DNA from 2 places in the Turicibacter sp. KK003 genome. Region 1 is predicted to be linked to the other one. Evidence: a T-box and tRNA genes for the amino acid it is inferred to sense, from the RefSeq annotation. Region 1 holds a T-box; the other holds one or more tRNA genes.
What was found. The T-box of region 1 lies ahead of asnS (asparagine--tRNA ligase). A T-box ahead of a tRNA ligase gene usually reads a tRNA of that ligase, here a tRNA-Asn.
Positions count from the first base shown of each region.

Region 2: it has a tRNA-Asn gene. The T-box ahead of asnS (asparagine--tRNA ligase) is inferred to sense a tRNA for this amino acid. The anticodon was not compared.

Region 1 covers NZ_CP142738.1:2,495,185-2,502,647, forward strand. The annotation lists gene argS (arginine--tRNA ligase) at 1-682, opposite strand, end outside; gene VXM77_RS12210 (DUF1934 domain-containing protein) at 685-1,122, opposite strand; one part of gene VXM77_RS12215 (IS3 family transposase) at 1,342-2,291, opposite strand; one part of gene VXM77_RS12215 (IS3 family transposase) at 2,291-2,672, opposite strand; gene asnS (asparagine--tRNA ligase) at 2,798-4,189, opposite strand; T-box leader at 4,247-4,471, opposite strand; gene mnmE (tRNA uridine-5-carboxymethylaminomethyl(34) synthesis GTPase MnmE) at 5,547-6,905, opposite strand; gene rnpA (ribonuclease P protein component) at 7,015-7,359, opposite strand; gene rpmH (50S ribosomal protein L34) at 7,415-7,463, opposite strand, start outside.
Region 2 covers NZ_CP142738.1:1,958,111-1,965,573, forward strand. The annotation lists gene queG (tRNA epoxyqueuosine(34) reductase QueG) at 1-614, opposite strand, end outside; gene VXM77_RS09535 (DUF1189 family protein) at 716-1,501, opposite strand; tRNA gene VXM77_RS09540 (tRNA-Leu) at 1,583-1,671, opposite strand; tRNA gene VXM77_RS09545 (tRNA-Cys) at 1,687-1,760, opposite strand; tRNA gene VXM77_RS09550 (tRNA-His) at 1,782-1,857, opposite strand; tRNA gene VXM77_RS09555 (tRNA-Thr) at 1,863-1,938, opposite strand; tRNA gene VXM77_RS09560 (tRNA-Val) at 1,945-2,020, opposite strand; tRNA gene VXM77_RS09565 (tRNA-Glu) at 2,035-2,111, opposite strand; tRNA gene VXM77_RS09570 (tRNA-Asn) at 2,121-2,197, opposite strand; rRNA gene rrf (5S ribosomal RNA) at 2,210-2,318, opposite strand; rRNA gene VXM77_RS09580 (23S ribosomal RNA) at 2,376-5,269, opposite strand; rRNA gene VXM77_RS09585 (16S ribosomal RNA) at 5,362-6,878, opposite strand; gene VXM77_RS09590 (hypothetical protein) at 6,982-7,140, opposite strand.

The DNA of each region.
Region 1 (7,463 bases):
AATTTTCATCTAATTTTCCAACAAATTGCTCTTTATATTTTTCCGCCATCATTTGTCCTAACAAAATAATGTCCGGTCCATAATAACCATCTTCCGGCATTTTTGATTCATTCCCTAATGCCTCTAAATAACGAGCATAAGCCGAAACAACTAAATTATGAATTTGATTTCCCGCATCATTTACATAGTATTCACGAGTCACATCATATCCCGCTTTCGACAAAAGTCGGCAAAGAGAATCACCCAAGGCAGCTCCTCGAGCATGACCTAAATGTAGGTCGCCAGTCGGATTAGCTGAAACATACTCAACATTATATTTCAAACCTTTTCCGGAATTACTTTTACCGTAATCATCACCTAAATCAATGATGCCTTTAATAGACTTAGTAAATACCGTCTTTTTCAGGAAAAAATTGATAAAACCTGGGCCGGCAATTTCAATTTTTGCAACATCAGCTTTATTTGTATCAAAGTTTTTTACTATTTCTTCAGCTATAATACGTGGATTTTTCTTTGCACGTTTAGTTAACTGCATTGCAATATTAGTCGAATAATCCCCGTGTTTTGCATCTTTCGCATTTTCTAAAATAACATTGATATCTTCCTCACAAGAAACATAACCACACTTGATAACTGTTTCCTTAATTTCATTCTTTAAGTTTTCTTTCAGCGTTTGGATCATATCTAAGACATATCCTCCTTTTTAAAATAAATGCTCAGTTTATAATTTCCTACTCTTTCCTTTTGTACAGTTAAATCGTAGTCTAAATTTATCCGAAATTTATTTTCGCATTCCTCTAGATTATAACAATGAGTTTTTACCGTGCTAATAAGTTCACCGTAAGGCGTTTTTATATACCCATCTACATTTTTTTTTGTGGTGTATCTTTGATCTAATATTATCGTTCCATTGCGACGAATACGAATAGTGTTATCATCAAATTCTAATCTACACTTCGTAATATGGTCATCGTCAATATTTTTCTCTTCAAAGAATAAAAAGCCTATATTATTTTTTTTATAATATTTTCCTTGCGTCTCATACGAGGTCTCTGTTACCTCTAAACCTTGAGTTAATTTCATATGAAAATTAACCACACCCGTTATTTTACTCATAACCATTCTACCATCATCCATAATGTGTAATTTTATCTTTTAATTATAGCACAATTTATTTTATCCATTCTATATGATTATTGCAATAATTTTATAAATATATACGATGTCTTATTCTATTTAGAATTTTTTGGAATCAATTTTTTAAATTATATCTATAAAAAAAACAAAAAAAACTAGGAAAATAATTAATCTGTACCCTTTGTCAAGGACAAAGAAAAAAACCTAAGCAACTTGAAGCTGATTTCTGTATCCTACAGGAGTCAGCTTTTTTAAATTCCATTGATATCTAAAGTTGTTATGATAATCTATATATTCTTCAATTTCAATGAGTAAATCATCAAATGTCAGTTGATTGGTTATATCTGCTTCATCTTTTAGATGCCCAAAAAATGATTCTTGTGGAGCGTTATCCCAACAATTCCCCTTCCTAGACATTGATTGTTGAATTCCTAATTCCTTTAATTGATTCGAAAATTGCGGACTCGTATAATGCACGCCCTGATCGGAGTGAATAATCGTTTCCTTCGTTAATTGGACAGTCGGATTTTCTTGAAGTTGGTTCAGTGTTTGGAGAACAAAATCTATCTTTAAATGCTCACTTAATTGAAAAGCTAAAACTTCATTTGTTGCACTATCTAAGATGGTCGAGAGATAGGCAGTCTGACCCTTTCCATATTTTAAATAAGTGATATCGGTTAATAGAACTTTATAAGGTTCTAATGGCCTAAATTGACGATTAACAAGATTTGGACAGACACGATGTGCTTGTGTCGCTTTAGCGAGTTTACGATAGGGATTGCTTCGACGAACTTGACTCAATAGTCCATACTTTTTCATGATTCGATGAATAGATTTTAGGTTAAAGATAATGTTGAATTCCCCTTTAAGAACCATCGCTACTTGGCGAATTCCCTTGTTTTTTCGTCCCTTAAAACAAATGGCCTTTTGAATAACTTCTAAACGATGTTGTTCCTCCTTTAATCGCTTTAAACGAGCTTCTTCAGCACATAACGAAAAATAACGATAATAACCTGATCTTGAAACACCAAGACTATCGCATAAATGAGAAATTAAAGATTTAAATTTAGTTGATGTCTGATTCACTACTTGATGAATCATTTGAAACTTTACTTCTTTAGAGACTATTCGAGCATTTTTCTCATGAGTCTCAACTTTTTTAATAATTCGTTCTCAATCTTTAAAACTTCTAATTTAGCCTGCGTGCGTAATAATTGTTCTTCTAGCGTTAACTCTCGTTTTAGGGACCTTCCAGAATTCTTAGTACGACTATCATCCAATCCTAATGGGCCCTGGGTTTTAAAGGCTTGTTTCCAACGTTTAGCTGCAGAATTCACACGCTGCATGCCAAGCACCGTAACATTAAATCCATAGTATTCGAATATCTCTCGCGGAAACTTTCCTTTCTCGCTCATCATAATAAAGTTCTCCTTAAATTCTTTCGTATAAGTAATCCCTTTTTCAGATACTGACTTAACATATTCGTTTTGTTTGAGTTGTTCAATCTCTTGTGGTGTAAATAACTTCTTGCTCATTTAAAATCCTCCTAAAATCTAATAGTTAATATTATAACAAAAAGGCCCTAGAAGGTAGACTTTTTTTATTTGTCTACTCTCTAGGGTACATTTTATATCTATTTTTCTAGTTTTTTTATCATCAATTAGAATTCAGCATTTTTAGGGGTACGTGGAAAAGGAATTACGTCACGAATGTTTTCAACTCCAGTTAGATACATAACCATACGCTCAAAACCTAATCCAAATCCTGAATGAGTCACACCACCATAACGACGTAAGTCTAAATACCAATTTAAATCTTCTGTAGGAACACCTATTTCCTCCATACGTTTTTCTAAAATATCTAGACGCTCCTCTCGTTGGGATCCTCCTATTAGTTCTCCTACCCCTGGAACTAACAGGTCCATAGCTGCTACTGTTTTTTGATCATCATTAACTCTCATATAAAATGCTTTAATGTCCTTAGGATAGTCTGTTACAAATACCGGCGATTTAAAAACTTCATCAGTCAGGTATCTTTCGTGTTCAGTCGACAAGTCAATCCCCCATTCAACTTTATTTTCAAACTTTTTATTGGCAGTTAATAAAATATCGATTGCTTCTGTATAGGTAATTCGTTTAAATGTAGAATTAGCAACAGTTTGAACTCGATTTAGTACTCCCTTGCTAACATACTGATCAAAAAAGTTCATCTCTTCTGGGGCATTTTCTAGTACATAGTTAATAATATATTTAATCATTCCCTCTGCCATATCCATATCGTCTTTTAGGTCGGCAAACGCCATTTCTGGTTCAATCATCCAAAATTCTGATGCATGACGTTGGGTATTAGAATTTTCTGCACGGAAAGTCGGGCCAAATGTATAAACATCTCGTAAGGCAAGAGCGAATGCTTCCCCTTCAAGTTGTCCCGATACTGTTAAGTTAGTAGACTTAGCAAAAAAATCGTGTTTGAAATCTACGACTCCTTCCTCATTTCGAGGGATATTATCTAAGTCTAGTGTTGTAACTCGAAACATCTCTCCCGCTCCCTCAGCATCAGAACCTGTAATAATTGGGGTATGCACGTATACAAAGTTTTTTTCTTGAAAATAGCTATGTATTGCAAATGCAACTAATGAACGCACTCTAAAAACGGCAGAAAACAAATTAGTTCGGGGACGTAAATGAGCTACTTCTCTTAAGAATTCACGAGTATGTCTTTTAGGTTGAATTGGATAATCTTCCGGACAATCTCCTTTTAAGACTAATTTATGCGCTTTAATCTCGAAAGGTTGTTTAGCATTTGGCGTAGGTATAACTACTCCATATACAGTTACAGCTGAACCTACACGGATTTTTTGGATTTCTTTAAAATTATCTAAACTTTCCTCATATACAACCTGAATGGTTTCAAAAAATGATCCGTCATTAATCATTAAGAAGCCAAAAGATTTTTGAGCACGATTATTTCTAACCCATCCATTCAATTCAATAGACTGATGTTCAAATCGTTCTAAGTTTCTAAATAATTGTCGTGTTACAACTTTCTCCATCTAAAAATCCTCCTTAATTTTTTTAATTACTAAAAATAAAAAACAGTCCTCATCCAAAAAAGGGACGAATGACTGTTAATCCGCGGTACCACCCTAGTTTAAGAACATATAGTTCTTACACTTCATCCTTAACGCGGAATTTACGACTTAATCTACTTACAAACATTGTTTTCGGTAAGTTACTCCAAGGTGTTCTTCACTTCCAAATCCATTCTAGGCTCTCACCATCCCTAGATCGCTACAATTTCAATTAAAAGCTACTCTCCTTTTCAACGTAAATATTTAATTATTTAAATATTATACCCTTTGCTCTTATTAGTCAATATTTACTCATCGAATATTTATCCTATACTCCAAACACCTTCTTCGACAAAATAATAAAATTTTTGCAATAACGTGAATTATGTTAATTTATGTTTTATTTTGCAGAATTTAAATTTGATTATTTTCGCTAGTCCTTTTATTGTATTTTTTAAAATATTATTTTTTTATTATTTCACCTAAACTTCGATACAAAGAATCTGTTGTCATATGTCAAAAAATAATGCTTTTAGTCGCAAAATGCAATAATTAATAATATTTTGTTTAAATAATAAAATCAATAATAAACGTTGGGGATACAGTGGATAAGTGTACTAAAGTGTCGATTTAACGATGTTTTTGGATGTGAATAAATTGTAGACAAGTTGTTGATATATGTCGATTATTATCAACAACTATGTGAATAAGGTGTTTGTTTTTGTCGAATTATAGAGATTAAACACAAGTGATCTTAAATATTTAAAGTTTAAAACTCTCGGAATTCAAGCGATATAACTCATTTTCTTACAAAATAACTGTTTTTTTCTTTTTTCGATGTTATCTCGAGATAAATAACAAATTTCTACATAATTCGATAATATATTTTTTCTTTTTTTAATAATAATAAAAATAATATATGTGGATATTGGGGATAAACCCTAAATTTATTGATATTATCATATTTTAGATTGTAGATATCTTGTTAATAAACTGTTGATGTATTTAAAATTTATACACACATGCTGTGTATATTTTATCGCATAATGTTTTATATTGTCGATTACTGTTCACCCTTCTAATACTTATTTAAGTGTTTCTTTTTTCTATAGGCACACTCGTTATATATAATAAAGTGCTAATACACTTAATAGATAAGAAATAAAGTATTAAATAAAATTACATTTAAAAACATCCATAACAGGCCTTATTTCTTCATCGAACCAACCTTAAAAATAACAAATAAAAGAAAAAACGAAACTATTCTTATTCAAATAGCTTCGTTTAAAAAGTATTTTATTAAGTTTGACTTGTGTACTTATTTTAATTACATTTTGATTTATTTTCCTAAACAAAATTTACTAAATAATTCATCTAGTAATGCATCTCCAATATCTTCCCCGAGAATTTCCCCAAGAATATGCCAGGCATTTTTTATATCAATTTCAACCATATCCACAAGCATCCCTATTTTCATCGCTTCAATTGCATCTTCGAGGGAGGTAAGGGCCTGCTTTAATTTAGCGATATGACGAGCATTTGATATATAGGTCATATCCGTAGAACCTATCTCTCCTAGCTCAAACATTTCTTTAATACTATTTTCTAAAAGTTCAATACCCTCATCTAAAACCATTGAAGTTTCAATATAGTTAGGAATTTCATTACGTTCAATATTAGATTCTAAGTCTGTTTTATTCAAAATAATAATTCGTTTTTTTTCATCTGTAAGTTTTAATAACTGTCTATCTTGATCTGTTAGTGGTTCATTATTATTTAAAACGAGTAAGATTAGTTGTGCTTCACTTAATATTTTTTTCGACTTTTCTACGCCAATAGCTTCCACAATATCTGTTGTTTCCCGTATTCCAGCTGTATCAATTAAATTAAGTGTTAATCCACCAACATTTATATATCCTTCAACAGTATCCCTGGTAGTCCCAGCTATATCCGTTACAATTGCCTTTTCCTCCCGCATCAACTGATTAAGTAGACTTGATTTTCCTACGTTTGGTCGTCCAATAATTGCAGTTTTAATTCCATCTCTTAAAATTTGTCCAGTTTTAGCAGTTTCCAAAAGCTTAATCATTTTTTCCCTTATCTTCATGGAAAGAGGAAGTAGTAATTCGGAAGTCATCTCCTCTACATCATCATACTCTGGGTAATCGATATTAACCTCTATATTCGCAATAATGTTCAATATTTCCTCGCGCATTTCCTTAATTAGACGTGATATTCTACCATCTAATCCATTCAAGGCCAGAGATAATGATTGTTCACTTTTAGCATGGATGATATCCATAATAGATTCCGCTTGGGCTAAATCGATTCTCCCATTTAAAAATGCCCTTTTTGTAAACTCTCCGGGATCAGCGACTCGTGCTCCGGCAACCAATAGCAATTCAAGAATTTTATTTGTTACCAATATCCCACCGTGACAATTTATTTCAACAACATCTTCGGCAGTAAAGGTGCGTGGAGCACGCATCACTGAAATTAGCACTTCATCAACCTTTTCTCCCGTTTCGGGATTGTATATAAAACCGTAGTTAATCGTGTGACTTTGAGCTTTATGTAAATCTCGCCCATTCAATAACTTATTTGTAATGGATATGGCATCCTTACCGCTGACACGAATAATAGAGATAGCTCCCTCTCCCATGGCAGTGGCAATACCTGCGATTGTATCTTGAAACATGCAAACACCTCCGAAACTAGTATAGTTAAATAATAATTTATTTTAACATTTGGGTTAGTGAAACGTCAAAATAGACCCCATTTGAGGTCTATTTTGACGTTTTTTATATTTATGACTTTGGGATCATTCCGATCTTTTTATATAGTTGCTCTAATTGGTACTTACATTCGGCATAATCTAATTCCTTTACACCTTTTCGTGCAATAACAAAATAGTCATAATCCGGGTTTATCTCATTTAGATGTTCTATAGTAATATTTCGAACGTATCGTTTGACCTTATTGCGTTCAAAGGCTTTTCCGACCTTTTTTCCCACAGAAATAGCTAACCGGGGATTAGCTATTTCCTTGTTAATACATTTATATATAATGAAATAAGAATTTGCCCTTGAACGACCACGCTTCATTACTTTTTCTATTTCGGTACTTTTTTTAATTCGATATTTTTTTTGCATTAGCTCACCCGCTATAGTTTTTTATATAGTAAAAAGACCACTTTAAAGAGTGGTCTTATGCACATAACACTTTTCTACCCTTTTTACGGCGACGCGCTAAAACA
Region 2 (7,463 bases), 540 kb from region 1:
TGACGCTCTAAACTACGATCAGGGCTAAACTCGTAATTCACTAATAATTCCCCTAAATAAATATAGCTCCCAAACTCTTGATGAATAATGGAACTATTTTTTCCACTAAAACCTATTCCACTACGTAATGCGATGGCACGATCGTTAAAAACCCCCGTGTCCACACTCCTAATCACCTTTATTCCCGAAACTCTTTCCTTCAACCATTCCTCTAGCATGTGTAGTTTATGATCAACCACCTGATGATAATCATTCCCCCATGATGACCTCGAAAATTGTACAAACGGATCATCCTTTTCCTGCTTAGGCAAACAAGTCTTACGAGGATAAGTGATTGCAATTGAAATAAACGATTTCGCATCCTCCATCGACAACAAAGGATTCGTACGCTCTTCAATGGATCCTTTTGTTAAATGAGATGTCCATTCCAACTCGTCCCTTTTCCTTAACTCCTTCTTTAAGAATAGGAAAGGTTCTACCGTACTGAAACCAATAGCATTGATTCCAATGGTTTTACTAAATTGAATTAATTCCTCTTTGATGTGATCAGAATTTAAACGATTAACTTCTTGTATCGTACATTTATTTATTATTTCCCTTTGTTCCAAATCCATCACCTTTCTTTCCTTTTACTTTACTAGGATTTTAAGTGAAACGCAAGTAAAATCATTGCACCCCAAATTGTCGCACTTTTTCACGAATAAAAAAAGCAGGCTTAGCCTGCTCGCTGTCCCGATAAATAGGGCTCTACTCTCGATCGGTAAACAAAAAATAATACAATCAAGGTTCCAATATTATAAATAATGATGGACCAGGCTCCATTAAACATCCCAATCACTAAAGACATAATCGCCGGAAATGTCGACGAATAAATCACGAGATTTAACACCTCTTTATAGCTTAAAAACGATTGGCGCCCTATTCTTAATAACATAAATAAGACAGAGACTATTAAAACAAATCCGAATGTCAATAAGATCCCTGACTGATACGTCTCTAATAACATAGCTGGCATAAACATGGGTTTAATAGTGGAAGCTACACGCATAAACATTTCATCATAAGTTATATTTGAAAAGTCAACACCCTCAAATTTTGAATAATCAAATTTATAATTCATATCATCTATTACAAATAAAAAATGATCCTCATTAAAGATTAGCCCATTTCTAACCGTGCTAGTCGGTAAATTAAAGGCCACCCTAACCTCATTTTGTAACACAATATCTAGAGATTGCTTACAACTAAGTTTATAATTATTAACCACGCAATCATCCGGTAAATTATCTTCTAATAAATGTTGCGAAGATTCTGAAATATCCCAAACATTTAAGTCCCATCTATACGGAGCATCACCGATTAAAACAAATGCTGTAGGCGTCATTTGCATTATTGATAATATAATTAAAAACACTAGGCTAACAAGTATCGAAGATTTTCTTAAATAAAATATTGCGTCAATCGAATAGCTGGTTTCTAACATGCATTTTAATTTTTTCATTGTATACACGCCCATTTACATCACAAGTATTTTTTCTATTAAACAAAAAAAAAGAGTATATTCTACTCACTTAAATAAAATTGGTGCCTAGGGCCGGAATCGAACCGGCACGGGTGTCACCACCCGCAGGATTTTAAGTCCTGTGCGTCTACCAGTTCCGCCACCCAGGCACATTATTATCTAATTGGAGGCGCCAATCGGATTTGAACCGATGATCAGGGAGTTGCAGTCCCACGCCTTACCACTTGGCTATGGCGCCTAATTTTCTATTTATTAAATCTGGGGCGACTGATGGGAATCGAACCCACGAATGTCGGAGCCACAATCCGATGCGTTAACCACTTCGCCACAATCGCCATTATGGTGCCGGAAGCAGGACTTGAACCCGCAACCTACTGATTACAAGTCAGTTGCTCTACCAATTGAGCTATTCCGGCTATTTATGGTGGAGGATGACGGGCTCGAACCGCCGACCCTCTGCTTGTAAGGCAGATGCTCTCCCAGCTGAGCTAATCCTCCACTTTTATTTTTAATGGTGACCCGTACGGGATTCGAACCCGTGTATGCATGCGTGAAAGGCATGTGTGTTAAACCGCTTCACCAACGGGCCATTTTTTAATGGCGCCCCAACTAGGACTCGAACCTAGGACCCCTTGATTAACAGTCAAGTGCTCTAACCAACTGAGCTATTGAGGCTTTTTATTTATGGCCTAGCGACGTCCTACTCTCGCACTTGCGTACTACCCTCGGCGCTAAGGAGCTTAACTTCTGTGTTCGGTATGGGAACAGGTGTGCCCTCCTTGCCCTTATCACTAGACCTTCTGTCAGATTTCATCAATCTCACAAAACTAGATATCTTCTGCTTACTTCCTTATTAGTTAAGTCCTCGATCGATTAGTATCAGTCCGCTTCATCTGTCACCAAACTTCCACTCCTGACCTATCTACCTCGTCGTCTTCAAGGGATCTTACTTCTTTCGAATGGGAAATCTCATCTTGAGGGGGGCTTCACGCTTAGATGCTTTCAGCGTTTATCCCTTCCACACGTAGCTACCCAGCTATGCTCCTGGCAGAACAACTGGTACACCAGCGGTGTGTCCATCCCGGTCCTCTCGTACTAAGGACAGCTCCTCTCAAATTTCCTACGCCCACGACGGATAGGGACCGAACTGTCTCACGACGTTCTGAACCCAGCTCGCGTACCGCTTTAATGGGCGAACAGCCCAACCCTTGGGACCGACTACAGCCCCAGGATGCGATGAGCCGACATCGAGGTGCCAAACCTCCCCGTCGATGTGAACTCTTGGGGGAGATCAGCCTGTTATCCCCGGGGTAGCTTTTATCCGTTGAGCGACGGCCCTTCCATTCGGTACCGCCGGATCACTAAGCCCGACTTTCGTCCCTGCTCGACTTGTTGGTCTCGCAGTCAAGCTCCCTTCTGCCTTTACACTCTTCGAATGATTTCCAACCATTCTGAGGGAACCTTTGGGCGCCTCCGTTACTCTTTGGGAGGCGACCGCCCCAGTCAAACTGCCCACCTGACACTGTCCCCTGACCAGCTCATGGCCACGGGTTAGAACCCCAGTAACACAAGGGTAGTATCCCAACAGCGACTCCTCCAAGACTGGCGTCCTGGTCTCTTCGTCTCCTACCTATCCTGTACATGTGTCACCAGTGCTCAATATCAAGCTACAGTAAAGCTCCACGGGGTCTTTCCGTCCTGTCGCGGGTAACCTGCATCTTCACAGGTACTATGATTTCACCGAGTCTCTTGTTGAGACAGCGCCCAGATCGTTACGCCTTTCGTGCGGGTCGGAACTTACCCGACAAGGAATTTCGCTACCTTAGGACCGTTATAGTTACGGCCGCCGTTTACTGGGGCTTCAATTCAAAGCTTCGCTTGCGCTAACCTCTCCTCTTAACCTTCCAGCACCGGGCAGGCGTCAGCCCCTATACATCACCTTGCGGTTTAGCAGAGACCTGTGTTTTTGATAAACAGTCGCCTGGGCCTTTTCACTGCGGCTTGCTTTCACAAGCACCCCTTCTCCCGAAGTTACGGGGTCATTTTGCCGAGTTCCTTAACAAGAGTTCTCTCGCTCATCTTAGGATTCTCTCCTCGCCTACCTGTGTCGGTTATCGGTACGGGCACCTAATAAATTATCCCTAGAAGCTTTTCTTGGAAGCGTGACATCAGCTGACTTCACCCTTTCGGGCTTTCGGCATCACAGCTCAATGTTTCGCCATGCGGATTTGCCTACATGACCACCTCACTGCTTACACGTGAATCCATTCACACGCTCAACTTAGCCTTCTCCGTCACTCCTTCAGTTTATTAAGTGGTACAGGAATCTCTACCTGTTGTCCATCGGCTACGCCTTTCGGCCTCACCTTAGGTCCCGACTTACCCAGGGCGGACGAGCCTTCCCCTGGAAACCTTAGGCTTTCGATGGATAGGATTCTCACCTATCTTTCGCTACTCACACCGGCATTCTCACTTCTAACCGCTCCACAGCTCCTTCCGGTACTGCTTCTCCGCTGTTAGAACGCTCTCCTACCACTGACACTTCGTGTCAATCCGCAGCTTCGGCGGTCCGTTTAGCCCCGGTACATTTTCGGCGCAGAGTCACTCGACTAGTGAGCTATTACGCACTCTTTAAAGGATGGCTGCTTCTAAGCCAACCTCCTAGTTGTCTGTGCATCTCCACATCCTTTTCCACTTAACGGACACTTGGGGGCCTTAGCTGGCGGTCTGGGCTCTTTCCCTTTTGACCATGGACCTTATCACCCACAGTCTGACTCCCGATCATATCTATCTGGCATTCGGAGTTTGATTGAGATCAGTACCCCGAGGTGGGGCCATCACCCATTCAGTGCTCTACCTCCAGTAGACTCTTATCGAGGCTAGCCCTAAAGCTATTTCGGAGAGAACCAGCTATATCCGTGTTCGATTGGAATTTCACCCCTAGCCACAAGTCATCCAAGCACTTTTCAACGTGCCCTGGTTCGGCCCTCCAGTCAGTGTTACCTGACCTTCAGCCTGCTCATGGCTAGCTCACACGGTTTCGGGTCTACAACATCGTACTCCTCGCCCTATTCAGACTCGCTTTCGCTTCGGCTCCGTCTCTTCAACTTAACCTTGCACGATATCGTAACTCGCCGGTTCATTCTACAAAAGGCACGCCATCACCCTTTAACGGGCTCTGACTAGTTGTAGGCACACGGTTTCAGGTTCTCTTTCACTCCCCTTCCGGGGTTCTTTTCACCTTTCCCTCACGGTACTGGTTCACTATCGGTCACTAGGTAGTATTTAGCCTTACGAGATGGTCCTCGTTGCTTCCGACGGGATTTCTCGTGTCCCGCCGTACTCAGGATCCCTTCCCTGCTTCACACAATTTCACCTACGGGACTCTCACCCCCTCCGGTTGGCCTTCCCAGACCATTCGGCTATCATGTTCAGTCATTTCTGAAGGTCCTTCTACCCCGGATTACTCCGGTTTGGGCTCCTCCCTGTTCGCTCGCCGCTACTTGGGGAATCGATGTTTCTTTCTTTTCCTCCAGGTACTTAGATGTTTCAGTTCCCTGGGTCTGTCTCCTCTATGGCTATTGATTCACCATACGGTGCTAGCGTATGACCACTAGCGGGTTTCCCCATTCGGATATCCCCGGCTCTTTGCTTACTTACAGCTCCCCGAGGCGTTTCGCCGTTTGTCGCGTCCTTCTTCGACTCCTAGTGCCTAGGCATCCTCCGTGCGCCCTTTATTACTTAACTTTTCTTCTTCAGAAGATATCTAGTTTTCAAAGATCAATTCTAGGAAAATCGAAATTCTCCCAAAACTAAACAGAACGTCTCTTTCTCCATAGAAAGGAGGTGATCCATCCCCACCTTCCGGTAGGGATACCTTGTTACGACTTCACCCCAATCATCTACCCCACCTTAGGCAGCTCCCTCCTTGCGGTTAGGCCACTGACTTCGGGTGTTGTAAACTCTCGTGGTGTGACGGGCGGTGTGTACAAGACCCGGGAACGTATTCACCGCGACATTCTGATTCGCGATTACTAGCGATTCCAACTTCATGTAGGCGAGTTGCAGCCTACAATCCGAACTGAGATTGGCTTTATGAGGTTTGCTCCACGTCACCGCTTCGCTTCTCTTTGTACCAACCATTGTAGCACGTGTGTAGCCCAGGTCATAAGGGGCATGATGATTTGACGTCATCCCCACCTTCCTCCAGTTTGTCACTGGCAGTCTCGTTAGAGTCCCCATCTTACTGCTGGCAACTAACGACAGGGGTTGCGCTCGTTGCGGGACTTAACCCAACATCTCACGACACGAGCTGACGACAACCATGCACCACCTGTATCCATTGTCCCCGAAGGAAACCCTCTATCTCTAGAGGCGTCAATGGTATGTCAAGACCTGGTAAGGTTCTTCGCGTTGCTTCGAATTAAACCACATGCTCCACCGCTTGTGCGGGTCCCCGTCAATTCCTTTGAGTTTCAGTCTTGCGACCGTACTCCCCAGGCGGAGTGCTTAATGCGTTAACTTCAGCACTGAGGTTCGACCCCCAACACTTAGCACTCATCGTTTACGGCGTGGACTACCAGGGTATCTAATCCTGTTTGCTCCCCACGCTTTCGCGCCTCAGTGTCAGTTGCAGACCAGGAAGCCGCCTTCGCCACTGGTGTTCCTCCATATCTCTACGCATTTCACCGCTACACATGGAATTCCACTTCCCTCTTCTGCACTCAAGTCAACCAGTTTCCAATGACCCTCCACGGTTAAGCCGTGGGCTTTCACATCAGACTTAATTAACCACCTGCGCGCTCTTTACGCCCAATAATTCCGGATAACGCTTGCCACCTACGTATTACCGCGGCTGCTGGCACGTAGTTAGCCGTGGCTTTCTCATAAGGTACCGTCAATTGATAGTCATTTCCTCCTATCACCTTTCTTCCCTTATAACAGAATTTTACAACCCGAAGGCCTTCTTCATTCACGCGGCGTTGCTCGGTCAGGCTTTCGCCCATTGCCGAAGATTCCCTACTGCTGCCTCCCGTAGGAGTCTGGGCCGTGTCTCAGTCCCAGTGTGGCCGTTCACCCTCTCAGGTCGGCTACGCATCGTCGCCTTGGTAGGCCTTTACCCCACCAACTAGCTAATGCGCCGCAGGCTCATCCATCAGTGATGCCAGGAGCATCTTTAAACTTTCGTCCTATCCGGTATTAGCGATCGTTTCCAATCGTTGTCCCCGTCTGATGGGCAGATCACCTACGTGTTACTCACCCGTTCGCCGCTTCCCACCGAAGTGGTTCGCTCGACTTGCATGTATTAGGCACGCCGCCAGCGTTCATCCTGAGCCAGGATCAAACTCTCCATAATTGTTTGTTTCCTTAGCTTGCGAAATTTCTTTCGCTCATGATTCTTGACGTTCTGTTTAGTTTTCAAAGAACTTCTCTCGCCTTTTGGCGACTTCTTTATCTTACTACATTCGACTTTTTTTGTCAAATGTTTTTTTATCTTTTTTTGCAAGATTTCTTGTCTGCCTCTCTTGCTTGTCTGCCTCTCTTGGCGACTTTTCTAGTTTATCATGTTCAACCGTTTCTGTCAAACACTTTTTAAATTTTTTTGTTTTCTTTTCCATCGCCCTGTTGGCGACTTCTCTATATTAGCATGATAAATATCAAAAATCAACTACATTTATCATTTTTTTATTTTTCCTAACATTTCTCCTATATATATCAAAGATTACCCATATTTTCTAACCCTATTCTCCCAAAAAATATAAGACTATGTATTCCAAACATTGGGGGATATAAAACTGAATGCGCCCCTTAAAATAAGAGAAAATCATCCTACTTTCTGAAATGAATTGGATCTCCCCCTCCTTGCTTAAAGGTTGCATTTTCTCTCGTCTAAGAACAATCTAAGGTACTTTATTTAATATTTCCTCTATTTTATTCATCC